3 regions of the Rhizobium sp. CAU 1783 genome follow, and region 3 is predicted to be linked to each of the others. Evidence: riboswitches for the same ligand, from Rfam matches in the RefSeq annotation. Region 3 holds a riboswitch; each other region holds the start of a gene.
The links. A riboswitch is a leader RNA that binds a small molecule or an ion and turns the genes downstream of it on or off. The one in region 3 is predicted to bind cobalamin.
Positions count from the first base shown of each region.

Region 1: it holds a riboswitch for cobalamin, as region 3 does, so the genes downstream of both, cobU (bifunctional adenosylcobinamide kinase/adenosylcobinamide-phosphate guanylyltransferase) here and ACX93L_RS12280 (CbtB domain-containing protein) in region 3, are expected to answer to the same signal.
Region 2: it holds a riboswitch for cobalamin, as region 3 does, so the genes downstream of both, bluB (5,6-dimethylbenzimidazole synthase) here and ACX93L_RS12280 (CbtB domain-containing protein) in region 3, are expected to answer to the same signal.

Region 1 is NZ_JBTOLM010000003.1:488,938-494,329, reverse strand. It holds gene cobW (cobalamin biosynthesis protein CobW) at 169-1,242, opposite strand; gene cobU (bifunctional adenosylcobinamide kinase/adenosylcobinamide-phosphate guanylyltransferase) at 1,247-1,771, opposite strand; cobalamin riboswitch at 1,941-2,311, opposite strand; gene ACX93L_RS16200 (hypothetical protein) at 2,381-3,139, opposite strand; gene ACX93L_RS16195 (ATP12 family chaperone protein) at 3,203-4,006, opposite strand; gene ACX93L_RS16190 (HAD-IA family hydrolase) at 4,017-4,670, opposite strand; gene ACX93L_RS16185 (RluA family pseudouridine synthase) at 4,667-5,392, opposite strand, start outside.
Region 2 is NZ_JBTOLM010000001.1:1,089,936-1,095,327, reverse strand. It holds gene ACX93L_RS05005 (methyl-accepting chemotaxis protein) at 371-2,242, opposite strand; gene bluB (5,6-dimethylbenzimidazole synthase) at 2,406-3,116, opposite strand; cobalamin riboswitch at 3,163-3,369, opposite strand; gene ACX93L_RS04995 (TolB family protein) at 3,414-4,244, opposite strand; gene ACX93L_RS04990 (NAD+ synthase) at 4,276-5,392, opposite strand, start outside.
Region 3 is NZ_JBTOLM010000002.1:1,130,784-1,136,175, forward strand. It holds gene ACX93L_RS12265 (DJ-1/PfpI family protein) at 1-375, shown strand, start outside; gene ACX93L_RS12270 (hypothetical protein) at 431-709, opposite strand; gene ACX93L_RS12275 (CbtA family protein) at 717-1,451, opposite strand; gene ACX93L_RS12280 (CbtB domain-containing protein) at 1,462-1,638, opposite strand; cobalamin riboswitch at 1,766-1,976, opposite strand; gene ACX93L_RS12285 (hypothetical protein) at 2,058-2,282, opposite strand; gene ACX93L_RS12290 (c-type cytochrome) at 2,617-3,534, opposite strand; gene ACX93L_RS12295 (c-type cytochrome) at 3,633-4,076, opposite strand; gene ACX93L_RS12300 (LysE family translocator) at 4,246-4,881, opposite strand; gene ACX93L_RS12305 (helix-turn-helix transcriptional regulator) at 5,010-5,392, shown strand, end outside.

The sequences.
Region 1 (5,392 bases), on a different contig from region 3:
CACCGCAATGTCGTCGCCACCACCCCGCAGCCTTGTCGTTTCCTCAGAAGAAGACGCAAGCCATCCGTGCGCCAAACGGCGGCGGCTAGATCGATCTCCCCCCTTGAGGGGGAGATGCCCGGCAGGGCTAAGGGGGGGGAACCGCGCGTTCATGGGGTTAATGAAGCCTCAGGCCGCCTTCTCGACGGCCTCGACCACCGCACCGAAATCCCATTCGTGCAGGCCGATGACGACGAGGCGCGTTTCGCGGGTCTCTCCGGCGGTCCAGGGGCGGTCGAAATAGGTGTCGATGCGCGATCCGACGGCCTGAATGACGAGGCGCATCGGCTTGCCGGGCACGTCGATGAAGCCCTTGAGGCGCAGCACGTCGTGTGCCTCGATCACGCCCTTCAGGCGATCGACGAAGGCGGACGGATCGGCAATCGGGCCGAGCTTCATCACGAAGCTCTCGAACTCGTCGTGGTCGTGATGATGGTCATGCGCCTCGCCGCTCTCGTGGAGCGCCTCGTGCTCCAGTTCATGATGCGATTTGCGATTGTCGATGTCGTCCTCGGTCGAGGCACCCAGACCCAGCAGCACCAGAGCCGGGACGTCGCCGTTTCTCGCCTCGATCAGCGTCGGCTTGCGGTGGATGCGCTCGGCGACCTCGGCCTTGACGGCGGCGATCGCGTCGGCGTCGAGCAGGTCGGTCTTGTTGAGGACGATCAGGTCGGCGCAGGTCAACTGGTCCTCGAACAGCTCCTCGATCGGGCTTTCGTGGTCGAGGCTATCATCGGCCTCGCGCAGCGCATCGACCTTGTCATGGTCGTCGGCGAAGCGGCCGGCAGCAACGGCGGCGCTGTCGACCACGGTGACGACGCCGTCGACCGTCACGCGGGTGCGGATATCCGGCCAGTTGAAGGCGGCGACCAGCGGCTGCGGCAGGGCAAGGCCGGAGGTCTCGATGACGATGTGGTCGGGCTTGACGTCGCGCTCGAGCAGCTTCTGCATGGTGGGAATGAAATCATCGGCGACAGTGCAGCAGATGCAACCATTGGTCAGCTCGATGATGTCGTCTTCGGTGCAGTTTTCCGCGCCGCAGCCCTTGAGCACATCGCCGTCGACGCCGAGATCGCCGAACTCGTTGATGATGAGCGCGATCTTCTTGCCACCGGCATTCATCAGCATGTTGCGGATGATGGTGGTCTTGCCGGCGCCGAGAAAGCCGGTGATGACGGTCGCGGGGATCTTCTGTTGCAGCATTGGTTCAACCCTTCATTCTGAGCGGCAGGCCGGCCGCAACGAAATAGACCTCGGCCGCAACCTGCGCGACCAGTTGATGCAGGCGACCGGCATGGTCGCGGAATTCACGGGCCATCCGGTTTTCGGGCACGATGCCGAGACCGACCTCGTTCGAAACCAGGACGACCTTTGCACGCAGCCCGGGCAGCGCCGCGCAGAGTTCGGCCGACCGGGCGGCGACATCCTCCTCCGCCATCATCAGATTGGTGACCCAGAGCGTCAGGCAGTCGACCAGCACGACCCGCGCTGGATCGTCGATGCGCTTCAGCAGACCGACGAGATCGACCGGCTCCTCGTGGGTCGTCCAGCCGTCGCCGCGGTCGATCTGGTGCCGCCTGATCCTGTCACGCATTTCATCGTCATAGGCGCGACCGGTCGCGACATAGTGGCGTTCGCGCGCGCAATCGACGACGACGCCTTCGGCGAAACGTGACTTGCCGGAACGGGCACCGCCGAGCACGAGAATGGATGTAGAAAGATCCGTTGCCATCGTCACGACCCGGCCACACGCTGAACGCATGCGGCGCCGACACGAACGGCAGCTGGCACCAAACGGTGCCCGCAGTCGCGGAATCGACGGATTCCGCCCTTCTGATACGTCGCCACGACAACCTCCGTGCTGGCAACAAGGGGAGCCTCCCCTTTGCAAGGTGTGGGCATGATGCCCGGCACGGTTGGCAGGTCTCCTGGCTCGCAGGTCGCGGCGCCGGATGGCGCCAGCGGATCCTCCTCGCCTTCCCGAAGGTGGATGCGGCGCGAAAGGGGGACGATTCGTAGACATAGAGGCGTCCGGCCCTGGCTGATCGCGCAGCCCTTCAGTGGCTTTTCCGTTCCTGCCTGGATCCGGACCGTTCACACAACGCGAACCGTCGCCCCTCACCTCGCAAGTCCGGACGGAAGACCCTCGCTGCTCTACAGTCGCGGGGTCGGCTGCGATTGACGGTTCCGGACTGGATCCCCATCGTCGCATTCCCTTTTGCTTCCCGGCTCGCCAATCGCCGAACCGAGAACCATCCGTAAGCGATTTGATTAGGCGCAAGGACCGTTCAAGTCAATCGACGCTCAGATGTGGCGACGCGCAGACGTGGCGACGCGAAGCTCAGGGCTTATGCGGTTCGCAAGTCGGATCATTGGCGGGATCGCAAGGTACCGCCTTTTTTCCAAGCGCAACGGAACCGCTCGCGCCTTCCTCGACATTGGATTTCATGGCGGAAGCCGGCGCGACAGGAACAGCCCCAAGGTCCGGCACGGCCGGAACTTCGGCTGCAGAAGGTGGCGGCACTGCAGCCGGAGCGGCTGCCACCGGCGCGGTCGGGGACGCCTGCGGGACCACAGAGGCACGCGGCGCCGGATCCGTCATGAGCCGGGTCGAGGTGGTGCGCGGTGGGAGAACCACCTTGCGGATAGTCGGCGAAGCCAGCGAGAAGGCGAAGCGCACCCGGCTCGCGATCTCTTCGGCAAGGCTCTCCTCGGCCATCACCGGATCGTCGGTCGGGCTGTTGACGGTGAAGGTGCCGGTCGCGACCGGATCGCCGGTCTCCACCGAGGCGGCCGTCACGGTGAAAGTCGCAGACTGGAGCTTGCGTCGGGCGTTGAAGCCGTAGCCGAGTTTGTCGATGCGGATCACCACCACCACGCGCTCGGCTCCAGCCGGCGGACGGGTCGCCCGGATGGCATCGGAGACCCGGCGATCGACACCTTCGATGATGCGCAGGGGAACGTAGGCGTTCGCGATCACGGTGGCCTCGCGCACGTTGTAAACAAGCGGCCGGGTAATCGGTCGGTTCATCCAGCTGCACGAAGCGAGGATGCCGACAACGAACAATGCTAGGGCGAGCTTGAAAGGGCGCGCGGACATGGGAAACCCCGGACGGATGATTCTGATCCGTCAAAGATTTCCATCGTTATGGTTAGCGAAGGGTTAATCTCGAGCCTGTTGCGCCTCGAACATCGCGGCGGCAGCGGCGAAGTCGATGTAGCGACGAGCGCGACGGGCCTGCGCCTCCATGTCGACGCCCCAGTGTTCCTCGGTCCAGTCCTCGTCGAGATGGGCAAGCCCCCAGGCCTCGTCGACCGAAAGGAAGCGGTCGCGGAAGGCGAGCGCCAAGACCGCCGACCCGGTGAGGTTGGTGATCACATGCAAGCATGCCAGCGCCAAGGGCGACTTGTCCGCCGAAAGGGCAGCGGCGAAGGCTTCGATCGCCTCGGCCGGCTGTTCCTGATGGATCACCCCTTCGATCAGGATGAAGCGCGCATTGTGGGCGGACACCGCCCAGCCCAGGACCGGATCCCAGCGCAGGCACTGGCGCTCGACGAGCGCTTCGGGGCCGTCCGCGCGGTAGCACAGCATGTCGGAGCCGCTGTAGCGCACGATGTCCTCGAAGACCTCGTCGGCCTGGTCAGCCACAGCGTCGATCGCGGTATTTGCAAGGCGGGTCGCCGGCATGTTCTCCGGATCGATGGTCTCGACCTGAGCGCGCCATTCGGCTGCGACCAGCTCCGCGGCTGCGCGGGTCGGAAGGGTCAGGGGACGCTTGCCCGGTGTCTTGACGCCCTTGCCATCGAGTTTCACCGAGAACCCTTCGCCCTCCGGCTCAACCGTGACGGTGGTGTAGAAGCGCTTCGCCTGAGGTCGTTTCATCTGGATCTGGGCCCGGCGGACCGGGTCCTCGTGGCTCGGCTCTGGCACGGAAGTGCCGAAGATGTCGCTCAGTTCGTCGCGCATGACGGTATCCTCAGTGAATGTGGGCGAGAATGTCGGCCGGGCGGTCGACGACTGCGTCGGCACCGGCCGCCCAGAGTTCCTCGACGCTGGCATAGCCCCAGGAGACGCCGATGGCGGTCGCACCGGCCGCCTTGGCCATCTGCATGTCGTAGACCGCATCACCGATGACCACGGTATCGGCCGGCACGAAACCCGCCTGATCGCAACATTCAGTGACCATGGCGGGGTGCGGCTTGGACGGGCAATCATCGGCCGTGCGGGAAACGAAGAAATGGGAGGTGAATCCGTGGGTTTCAAGCACCATGTCGAGGCCACGGCGCGACTTGCCGGTGACGGCGCCGATCAGCACGTCCTCGCGGGCGGCCAAGGCCGCGATCAGTTCGGCGATGCCGGGGAAAAGCGGCTCATGGAAGCCGAGTTCGCTGCGGACGCCGAGGAAGATGTCCTTGTAGTGCGCCATCATCGCCACGGCTTCCGCGTCCGCATGCGGCTTGCCGTCGATACGGGCAATCGCGATATCGAGGGTGAGCCCGATGATCGCCTTGGTGGCGCCAACCGTGGGCTCGACCTTGCCGAAGTGGCGGAAGGTCCGCACCATGACCGCGTGGATCAAAGCGACGCTGTCGACCAGCGTTCCGTCGCAGTCGAAGAGTACCAGCTTCATTCCTCGTCCTTGTTTCCGTCGGCCTGATCGAAGCCCAGCAGGTTCCAGCTCTGCACCATGTGCGGCGGCAGAGGTGCCGTCACCTGCAGGCGGCCACCGTTCGGATGCGGGATGTCGATGTGGCGCGCATGCAGATGCAACCGTTTCTGGATGCCGCCCGGAAAATCCCAGTTCGGATCGTCGATGAAGTACTTCGGATCACCGATGATCGGATGGCCGATATGAAGGGCATGGACGCGCAACTGGTGGGTACGGCCGGTATAGGGCTCCATCTCCAGCCATGCGAGATTCTGCGCGGCGGTGTCGATGACGCGATAATAGGAGACGGCGTGGTCGGCTCCCTCCTCGCCATGCCTGGCGATCCGCATGCGGTCGCCTTCGTCGGTCTGGTCCTTGACCAGCCAGGTGGAGATCTTGTCCTCGTGCTTGCGCGGCACGCCCTTGACCAGCGACCAATAGGTCTTCTTGGTATCGCGTTCGCGGAAGGCGGCGGCGAGCTTTTGGGCCGCGCCGCGCGTGCGGGCAACCACCAGTACGCCGGAGGTGTCGCGGTCGAGGCGATGGACGAGACGCGGCTTCTCGCCCTTCCGGCTGGTCCAGGCCTCGAGCATCTTGTCGATATGGCGGGTCAGGCCCGAGCCGCCCTGCACGGCAAGCCCGGCCGGCTTGTTGAGCACGAAAACCTTCTCGTCCTCATGCAGCAGCATGCGCGACAGCAGCTC
Region 2 (5,392 bases), on a different contig from region 3:
GCTGCGATCTCACCGCCTACTATCGGAAGATGCGCGGCACGGGCATAGCCGGCCAGAGCCATCCGGCCGACGGCAAGGCTGTGATCGAAATGGGTGGATCAGAAAGCCAGGCGAAGAAGGGTGTCAAACCGCCTGTGACTGCCGCGGAAAGACCGATCGAGGATCGAGTCTACGATCCGAATGCCGCCCATGTCCGCCAGGTCGGACCGACCTTCCTGCCCAAGGAAACCAGCAGCATCGACCTCAAGAACCCCGCATTGCCCGGCCCACAGCCCGTCCAGCAGTGACGGTCGGCCAACCCGCAGCGTTTGAAACGAGAAAGGCCGGCTTGCGGCCGGCCTCTCCTTGAGACTGCTGCGGTCCGATGGCCTCAGGCCGCGCGGGTCTGGGCCGTGCCGTAAGCGGACGCGCGGATCTCGAATTGCCGGACCTGCGCGAACAGGTCGTCGGCCTCCTGTGCCAGCTTGTGTGCCGAGGCGGTCGATTGCTCGACCATCGCGGCATTCTGCTGCGTGACCTGGTCCATTTGCGTGATGGCGCCGTTGATTTCCGACAGCCCGGTTGCCTGCTCGTGCGCCCCGGTCACGATGGCCCGGATATCGCTGTTGATCTCGGTGACGTTGGCCTGGATCAGGCTCAGGATCTCGCCCGACTGGTTGACCAGGGAGACGCCGGAGCTCACCGCCTCGCCCGACCGCGCGACGAGCCCGGTGATTTCCTTGGCTGCATTGGCCGAGCGCTGGGCAAGCTCGCGCACTTCTTGCGCAACGACGGCAAAGCCCTTGCCCGCCTCGCCCGCCCGGGCCGCCTCGACGCCGGCGTTCAGCGCAAGGAGGTTGGTCTGGAAGGCAATCTCGTCGATCACGCCGATGATCTTGCCGATCTGCGAGGAGCTCTCCTCGATCCGGCCCATGGCGGCAATGGCGTGGCGGACGATCTCGTCCGATTGTTCGGCCCGCCGGTTGGCTTCGCTTACCTTGCGGCTGGCGCTGTCGGCAATCGCGGCCGAGTTGCTGACGGTGGTGGTGATCTCGTTGAGCGCTGCCGCCGTCTGCTCGAGGGCCGCGGCCTGCTGTTCGGTGCGGCGTGCCAGGTCGTCGGAAGCCGCCCGCATTTCCGCCGAGCTGGAGCGGATCTCATGCGAGACGTTGGCGATGCCGGACATCGCTGACTGCAGCTTTTCGGCCGACTGATTGAAATTGAGCCGCAGGCGATCATATTCGCCCTCGAAGACCCTGGTGATGCGTGAGGTCAGGTCGCCATGGGCCAGACGATCGAGAGCCTCGGCCACCGTATCGACGGCGGTTTTCGTCCGGTTGAGCTCGGCTATGCGGTCGGCTTCGTTCATCGACTGGATCTCCGCCAGCCGTTCGCGATTGCGCTTGTCCTCGAGCTCGGCGTCACGGCGAGCGATGAGGTTTTCGCGGAAGTGCGTGAACGCCCGGGCGAGGTCACCGATCTCGTCGGAGCGCTCGGCTCCGGCAAGCTGCGCATCGATGTGGCCGTCCGCCAGACGGTTCATCGCGTCCGTTGCCCGGTCGAGCGGTGCAAGCAGCCTGCGCATCACGAAGAAGGCTAGGCCGGCACCGCTGGCGAGCAGCACGAGGCCGAGCGCGGCCAGAAGCGCGGCCATGGATTCCGCCTCCGCGCGCGCATTGGAGATGTCCGCCTCAGACTTCCTGATTTCCCTGTCGACGATGGCTGTGACCATCGAATGGGTTGCCTCGATCTCCTTCTGCAGGGCATCCGAGAAGCTGTCGAAATTGCCCATCAACTTGTTGCCCTCGGCCGGCCCTCCCTTGATGAAGGCATTGGCCATCTCGATGCCGGCCTTGTGGAAGTCCGCATAGCGATCCGCAAGAAGCTTCATGGCCGGGACGAGGTCAGGCGCTTCCAGGGCGACGGAAAGTGTATTGATGCGATCCATCAGCTTGGCCAGACGTGCGGCCTCTTCCTCGGCCAGTTTGAAGCCGTCGTCCAGGCCATCCTTCGCCTGGGTGGCGGAAATATCGGTCAGCGATTCCTGTGTGCTGACGATGGCAAGCTCGACCTCCTTCTGCGCGGCGATCAGGTCGCGCAGATAGACGTCTGCCTTACGTTCGGTCTCGTAGAGATCGATGACCGTTTCGAGTTGGTGCTGTCCGAAATAGTCGGAAATGGCGAGCACGGTGACGCTGACCAGGACGAGACCGCCGATCGCTGCGGGAACCGCTTTTCCGAGACGAATGTTGAAAAGCTTCATGAAGACCCCAAAGACAACAATGAAAAGGTTTGGCTCGCCGCTTCATCCGGCGCGAAACCTGCGTCATGCAGTCGAGGGAAACCCTGAGCATGGCCAGATTTAGCCATGCCGCCTTAATTTATGTTAAACACAACAGGTCCAGATCAGTATAAAGTAACTATACTTACGTTTCTCGGTCGAAGGCAGGCGAAAGAGGTGCTCCCCAGACCTCTCCGAAGACGAGATCCTCGATCGGCAAACGCTGCCGCCAACCCTTGAGCGCCAGTTCGGGCTGATCGTAGAGGCGATCGACATAGCCGACACAGAACCAGCCGATGACCTCGACATGCCCTGGAATGCCCAACAGCGCGCGAATGTCGTCCTGGTGAAAGATGCTGACCCAGCCGACGCCGACGCCTTCCGCACGCGCGGCAAGCCAGAGATTCTGCACCGCGCAGACGGTCGAATAGCTATCCATTCGCGGATTGTGGGTGCGCCCAAGCACCACAGGCCCGGCCCGCGTCGGATCGCAGGTCACGCATATGCCGAGCGGCGCCTTGCGGATGCCTTCGAGCTTCAGCCGCATGTAGCTGTCGCGCTGTTCACCGGAAAACATCTCGGCCGCCTCGTCATTGGCGCGGCAAAAGGCCCGCCACACCGCCTCGCGCCGCACCTGATCGCGCACCACGAGAAAGTTCCACGGCTGCATGAATCCGACCGACGGCGCATTGTGTGCGGCCTCCAGCAGGCGGGCGATCAGATCCTCGGGTAAGGGATCAGGCAGAAACTGGTCACGGACGTCACGACGGGTCCGGATCGCCTTGTAGACGGCCTCGCGCTCTTCGACGGAAAAGGCGCCGGCCCGGACGAGATGCTCGCTCGGTTCATCTTGCATCGTTTGTTCCCCAACAATGCTGACGACCGCCCGCCGTCCACGCGGGCAAAGCCTATCTTGCCAGGCCGGTCTTCTGACTGGGCTTCGGCTGGATCGCGCCGCCTTCCCGGCCTAAAGACCAGTGGCTCGGGTCGCAACCGACCCGTTCGCGCGCTCCATCCACCTCACAGCGTTGGGCACGTGCCGGATTTCCACCGGCTTCCCGATTCTCCCGCCGTTCGACACGCCGGGCACCTGACGGAATCGTTCTAGCGCAATCGTCGCGCGACACAAGCCGTCGCATGCGACATCGGCAATTCAGGCGACGGGGAAATACCGCACATAGGCAAACGCTTCCCCGTCCGGCGCCCAGTTCGGCACATTGATGGTGCCCTGACCACCGAACAGTTCGAACAGCGTCTCGATGTTCTGCCCGTCCGGGTCCATGAGGCGAAGCCGGACAGGAAGGTCCCGCGGATGGTCGAAAACCTCCGGATCATAGGAGAGCAGCAGCACCTTGTCGCCGTTCGGCGAAGGATGCGGAAACCAGTCGCCGAAACGGCTGTCGGTGATCCGCTCGGCCGCACCGCCGGACGCTGGCACCCTCCAGATCTGCATCCGCCCGGTCCGGCTCGAATTGAAATAGATCCATTTCCCGTCCGGCGAATAGTCGGGCCCGTCGTTGCGGCCCTCGCCGAAGGTGAGCCGCGTCTCCTCCCCGCCGTCGATGGAGATGGTATAGATGTCGAAGACATCGTCCCGAATGCCGCAATAGGCGAGCCGTGCCCCGTCCGGCGACCAGCCGTGCCAGTAGGAAGGCACGTTGCGCGTCACCTGGCGGGGCTCCCCGCCGCCTGCCGGTAGGACATAGATACAGGACTTGCCGTAGGCGACCTTGTCCGAAATCGCGATCTGCTTGCCGTCCGGCGAAAGGCCATGATCGTTGTTGCATCGCGTGGCGAATCCGGTGTCGATCAGCACCGGCTCTGCGCTCCCGTCCACCGGCAGGCGATAGAGTAGGCCGTCGCCGTTGAGGATCAGAAAGGCGCCGTCCGGCGTCCAGTTCGGCGCCTCGACGAGGCGCTCCGTCTGCCAGACGACGCGATGGCTGCGCGTGCGGATATTGTAGATTTCGACGGAGCTGCGCATCTTCCCTCCCGGAAACGCGCCGCCGGCCGCCTCAGCGGTCGCGGAAGCGATTGGTGATCGGATAGCGACGATCCCGGCCGAAATTCTTGCGGGTGATCTTCACCCCCGGCGCTGACTGGCGGCGCTTGTATTCGGCAAGATAAAGCAGATGTTCGACCCGGTGAACGGTGGCGACGTCGTGACCGCGTGCAACGATCTCGTCAACCGACATTTCCCGCTCGACCAGGCATTCGAGAATGTCGTCGAGCACCGGATAAGGCGGCAGCGAATCCTGGTCCGTCTGGTTCGGACGGAGTTCCGCCGACGGCGCCTTAGAAATGATGTTTTGCGGAATGACTTCACCAGAGGGGCCGAGCGCACCCGGCGGCACATGGCCGTTGCGCCAGGCAGCCAACGCATAGACCTGCATCTTGTAGAGGTCCTTGATCGGATTGAAGCCGCCGTTCATGTCGCCGTAGAGCGTCGCATAACCGACCGACATTTCCGACTTGTTGCCGGTCGTCACCACCATCGAGCCGAATTTGTTGGGGATCGCCATCAGAATGGTGCCGCGCGCGCGGCTCTGCAGGTTCTCTTCGGTGATGCCGCTTTCAGTCCCCTCGAACATGTCGGACAGCGCCGAGAGGAAACCTTCGACCGGCTCGGCGATCGGCACTGTGTCGTAGTGGCAGCCGAGCGCCTTGGCGCAGGCCGCAGCATCGGCAAGTGAATCCTGCGAGGTATAGCGATAGGGCAGCATGATCGTGCGCACCCGCTCCTCGCCCAGAGCATCGACTGCGATTGCCGCGCAGATGGCGGAGTCGATGCCGCCGGAAAGGCCCAGCACGACGCTCTTGAAACCGTTTTTGTTGACGTAGTCACGGAATCCGAGGACGCAGGCCCGGTAATCGGCCTCCTCCTTTTCCGGAATGCGCGACATCGGCCCGTCGCCGCACCGCCATCCGTCCTGCGCCCGTTTCCAGGTCGTCACGGACACGGTCGCCTCGAACTGACTCATCTGGAAGGCCAGCGTCTTGTCGGCGTTGAACGCGAAGCTCGCACCGTCGAAGACCAGTTCATCCTGGCCGCCGAGCTGGTTCGCATAGATCATCGGCAGGCCGGTCTCGATGACCTGTTTCAGCACGACCTGATGGCGCACGTCCACCTTG
Region 3 (5,392 bases):
ATTCCCGGCGGCTATGCCTGGGAAAAGGGCCAGGCCTTCGATTTCACCGCCCTTGCCACCGGCTTCCGCGCCGCAGACAAGGTCGTCGCGGGGATCTGCGCCGCAGCCAGCGCGCTCGCCGCGACCGGCGTGCTGAATGATGTCGCCCATACCGGCAATTCGCTTGCCTCCCATCAGCGCTATCCGGCCTACAAGGGTACCGCGCTTTATCGCGATCAGCCGCAGGCGGTCTCCGACGGCAAGATCGTGACCGCCGCCGGCTCCGCGCCGGATACCTTTGCCGAGGCGGTGCTGAAGGCGCTCGATCTCTGGACGCCGGAAGCCGAAGCCGAGCTTTCGGCCTTTTCCGCCGAACACCGCACGCCGAAAGCCTGACGAAATCCGAGAAAGGGTGAGGAGCGGTTTTCCGTCCGGAACTTCCGGAAATCCTTTAGGGGCGTGACGCGCGCCTGATGTCGCGGCTGTTGAGATTGAAGGCATTTCCGGCAGAGGCCCCGTGCGCGGCCTTTGCCGCGGCGGCGGTCGTGAAAGCGTCGTGATGCGCGGTAAACCAGTCGATGCAGGTTTCCCGGCTGGGGGAGGGCTCTCCGGTCAGGCTGCGAAAGGCGAGCCTGTGCACAAAACACCGGCTGCCGGACGCCGGGTGTTTAAAGACCAGCGCATCGAGGTCGATGCGCCAGTCGAATTCGGGGCAGGGCGTGCCTGCCATGCCGTGGTCAGGCCTCGAAGCGGCGACGGAAGTGGCCGCTCAATGCGCCGAGCAGGGCCCAGAACAGCAGGCTCGTCAGCGTCGCCACGACGACGAAGCGATGCGACATCGCCTCGGGTGCAAGCGCGTGTTCGCCGTCCGGCGGCAGCGGTGCACCGATCACGTGCGGCAATGCGATGAGCACGATGGCCGCGGCCGCCGCCCAAGGCTTGCGCTGGAAGAACAGCAGGGCAAGGCCTGCCGCCGTCGAAAGCGCTGTGCCCACCCACCAGACCTGGCGGTTGAGAAGCGGTGCGGCCGGCGTGCCCGGCAGTTCCGGATGGAGCCCGAAACCGGGTGCGAGCATCACCACGACGAAGCCGCAGAGACCCCAGATCAGGCCGTTACGCCAGTCGCTCTGCCGGCCCGAGATCTGCATCAGGCCGTTCAGCACCAGTGCGAAACCGGTGGCCGTCAGGATATTGGCGACAAGCGTGTAGGCATTGCGCTCGATGCCGTCGGCCGGAGCCCAGGCGTCGGCGCTGTGATGGTCGTGCGCTTCGGTGGCGGCTGCGTCGCCGTGGTCATGGGCCGCAACAGTTCCCTGGCCGGCGTCGTGGCTCTCGGCCGCGTCACCGCCCTCAAAGACTTCGGCCGACAGAATGAGCGGCGTGGTTCCCAGGAATTGCGCAAGCGTGACCACCGTTCCGACGATCAGCCCGACCAGCACCGAAGTGAAGACGAGCGAACGAAACAGTGACATCAGCTCTCCCTCAGTGGCAGGGGAAGGCGTTGGCGTGGCGCGCGTCGTGAGCGGCGTTGTGAACCACTTCCATCGGCGAGAAGCCGACGAAGCCGACGATGAACAGGCCGAAGAAGACGCTGAGCAGGGCCGGCGCAAAGCGGCTGGCCGAAGACGAGGCGGATGCGGTGATGGTGTTGACGGACATGATTCCCTCCGAACGATAGCGATGAGTGACGACGACCGGGGAGGAGGAGAAGATCGGGGCCGGACACAGCTTCGGATCGATGATCCGGGCCGTACACGCTCCCTGTCTTCCGAACACCCCGTCCGGCAGGCGACGACAGCTGATGGCAGGTCTCCTGGCTTGCGGGTCATGACCCCCGGACAGCCTTCCCGGATTGCTCCAGTGGCATCGTCGTCCAGGCGTTCGCCGCTCACAGTTGCGGGGGCAGCCACGAATCGAGCCCCGTCAGGGTCGTCCCTATCGTGTTCCCTATTAATCCCCGAAGCGCCGCTTCTGGGGAACCATCTTGGCCACTATTGCGGTCGCGAACCGCAAAAGTCAATCGCATGCATGCGAGCCCGACCGAGACGGTGAGGGAAAAAGTCTGGTCTGTTCGGACCTTAGTGGCGCACGGGCGGATTTTCTGCCCATTGCTGCAGGGTGGTCTTGATCAGCACGAGTGCTGCCCGCTGCGCGTGATCGCGTTCACGCGGATCGACGATGTTGGAAAGCCGCTTTTCGAACGCCTGCACAGTCTGATCCACCCAGCGGTGCAGGGCCGGATCCGGATGACTGTCGAGCAGCGAGCGGAGTGCGCTTTCCATTCGTCTGCGTTCGATGCTCATGTCTCCGTCCCTGTTCTCTTTTTGTGATGCGGGTCACTCTGTCCGTCGAGCCTTGCGCGATGCTGGAGGGAAAGAGGAAGGCGGTTGCCGATTCCGGTTTTCGCCCCTCATCCGCCTGCCGGCACCTTCTCCCCGTCGTCACGGGGAGAAGGGACAAGCGGCACGGCCGTGGCCGTCCCCTCTCCCCATGCGCGGGGGGAGGGGCAGGGTGAGGGGCAGCAAGGGGTTGGGTTTGGGGGTAAATGTGCGGGGGCTACGCCAAAGGGGCGCGCGGCGCCCTCGGGGGTAAGGGGCTCTGCAGTCCGGCCTAGCGGCGCCGCCCCGCCCACAAGCCTCACGGCACCGCGGGCACGGCCTTGAGGTAGGCGGCGATCGCCTCGCGGTCGGCGGCGGTGAGCTCGGCCATGTTCTTCTGTACCTCGACCATCGAGCCGCCGACGCTGTCGAAGTCGGGGGTGAAGCCGGTCTCGAGATAGCTGGCGATGTCGCCGGCCGTCCACGAGCCGATGCTCTTCGAGCCGGGGGTGATGTTGGGGATCGTGCCTTCGCCTTCCGGGTTGGGGCCGCCGGCCAGCCACTGGCCGGCCTTGAAGCCGCCAAGCGCGTCGCGCGGCGTGTGGCATTCGCCGCAATGGCCGGGGCCCTCGACCAGATACTGGCCGCGTTTCACCGTCTCGTCGGCATTGGCGATCTCGACCCGCGGCCGGTCGTTGAAATAGAGGAACTTCCAGCCCCCGAGCGAAAGCCGGATGTTGAAGGGGAAGGGCAGTTCGTGTTCCGGCGCAACGGTGTCGCTTGCCGGCAGCGTCTTCATGAAGCCGTAGAGGTCGTTGATGTCCTTCGGCGCCATCCGGGCATAGGAACCGTAGGGGAAGGACGGATAGAGGTGCTCGCCGTCGCGGCCGACGCCGCGGGTCATCGCGTCGCCGAATTCGGCGAGCGTCCAGGCGCCGATACCGGCCGTGGGGCTGGGCGAGATGTTGGGGGCGTGGAAGGTGCCGAACGGGCTCGTGAGCGGTGCGCCTCCGGACAGCACGAGGCGTGCATCGCCCTCCGATTTCGCCGGTGAATGACAGCTCGTGCAGCCGCCGGCGAAGAACACCTGCCGGCCGTTCTCGAGGTCAGGTTCGCCGAGGTCGGCCCAGGCGGACGGATCCTGTCGCGCGGGCGCCGTCATGAACAGAAAGCCGGCCCCGCCGACAACGCCGAGCGCCACCAGCGCACCGAACCCCTTGAGCCATTTCGATGTCATGGCGACCTCTTCGATCCTGATCCCTGCCGAAAGCGGAAATCCCGGCAGCGCGCCCCGGTGAACGACGGGAAACGCTGCCGGGATCGTCTTGGTTCGCCTTATTTCTTCAGGCGATAGGTCTCATGACAGGCGCCACAGGTCGCGCCGACCGCCTTCATCGTCGCGCCGGTGCTGGCCTGGTCGGTCGGCAGCTGGGCGAGCTGGCCTTCGGCAGCCTTGACCAGATCGGCGGACTTCGCCTTGAAGTCATCCATGGCTTCCCAGATCTTCGGGCTGGCTTCCGTGTCGAGGCCCACTTCGGAACCGGCCGGGAAGTGGTTCGGGAAATCCTTGCCGACCTCTGCCATGGTGGTCAGCGAGGCCTTGACGACCTCCGCGTCGAACGGCTTCTCGCCTTTCACGATCGCGCCGATGGCGCCCATTGCGCCGCCGACCTTCTTCATCATTTCCTGGCGGACGACCTGAGGCTCGTCTGCGGCAATCGCGACGGTCATGCTGAGTGCACTGGCGAGGACGCCGGCCATGACAAGTTTCAGCTTCATCGGGGAGTATCTCCATCTTGGCGGCCGGCCGAACCGGCGGTTTGGGGTGCGGACATGCGCGCGTCGATGTTTGCCGAATTGGCATGGCGGAATGAAGTCACATTCCGGTGAATGGCCGGGCTTCGGTCAATTGTCTGATTGTTATCGGCAATTTTCGCGTGATCGCATTTCATCCGCCTTGCAGCCCCTGCCAGAGCGTCAGCGCCGCCGCAGCGACCAGCAGGGCTCCCGCGCCGCGCCCGACCCAGATCGTCGCCGCCGGATTGCCGGTCAGCGTCAGCCGCGCCCGGTCGGCCGCCAGCGCCACGCCGCCGTAGACCAGCGCCTGCGTCGCCATGGTCATCGCCCCGAGCACGAGGCCCTGCATCCAGACCGGGCCATAGGCCGGTTTGACGAATTGCGGATAGACCGCGATGACGAACAGATAAGCTTTGGGATTGAGCAGGCAGGTCGCCACCGCGCGCCGAAAGGTCTGCCGGAGCGCAGGTGCGGGTGCCTGGTCGACCGCGGCGACGGTGATGGCACTGCGCACCAGCGTGACGCCGATCCATGCCATGTAGAGCGCGCCGGCGACCAGGATCGGCAGGAACAGCCGCGGCGCCAGCGCAATCAGGATGCCGGTGCCGAGCGTGCCGTAAAGCGTGTGCACCATGCCGCCGGTCATCATGCCCGAGGTCGCGACCAGCCCGGCCCGCCGCCCGCCGGAAAGCGCGCTCACCAGCACATAGAGCATGTCCATGCCCGGGACGATGATGATGCCGGCGATCAGCACCAGGAAGAGCCACAGATTGTCGGTATAGGTCATGTCAGTATCCTCATGGGTGCGGAAAGGCGAAAATCATGTTTCCGGCGCAAAATCAGCCGGTTTCGGCTTCCCATAGCGTCGGCCAACTGACATGCTTGTGTCAGTTGCGTTCGGCGGGAGCGGGAAAAATGCGCAAGGCCTCGCGGCTCTTCGAGATCATCCAGATTCTCAGGACATCCCGGCGCGTGGTGACCGCCGCCGAGATCGCCGAGCGGCTGGAAGTGACGCCGCGCTCCATCTACCGGGACATTGCCGCCCTGCAGGCGATGCGCGTGCCGATCGAGGGCGAGCGCGGGCTGGGTTATATCCTCCGGCCGGGCTTCGACATGCCGCCGCTGATGTTTTCCGTCGAGGAGACCGAGGCGATCGTGCTCGGCCTGGCGCTCCTGGAGCGCACGGCGGACATCGGTCTGAAACAGGCGGCCAAGGGCGTCAACGCCAAGATCGCCGCCGCCGTGCCCGAGCCGCTGCGCCGCGTGCTGGCCGGTGATGCGCTGAAGGCCTGGGGCAC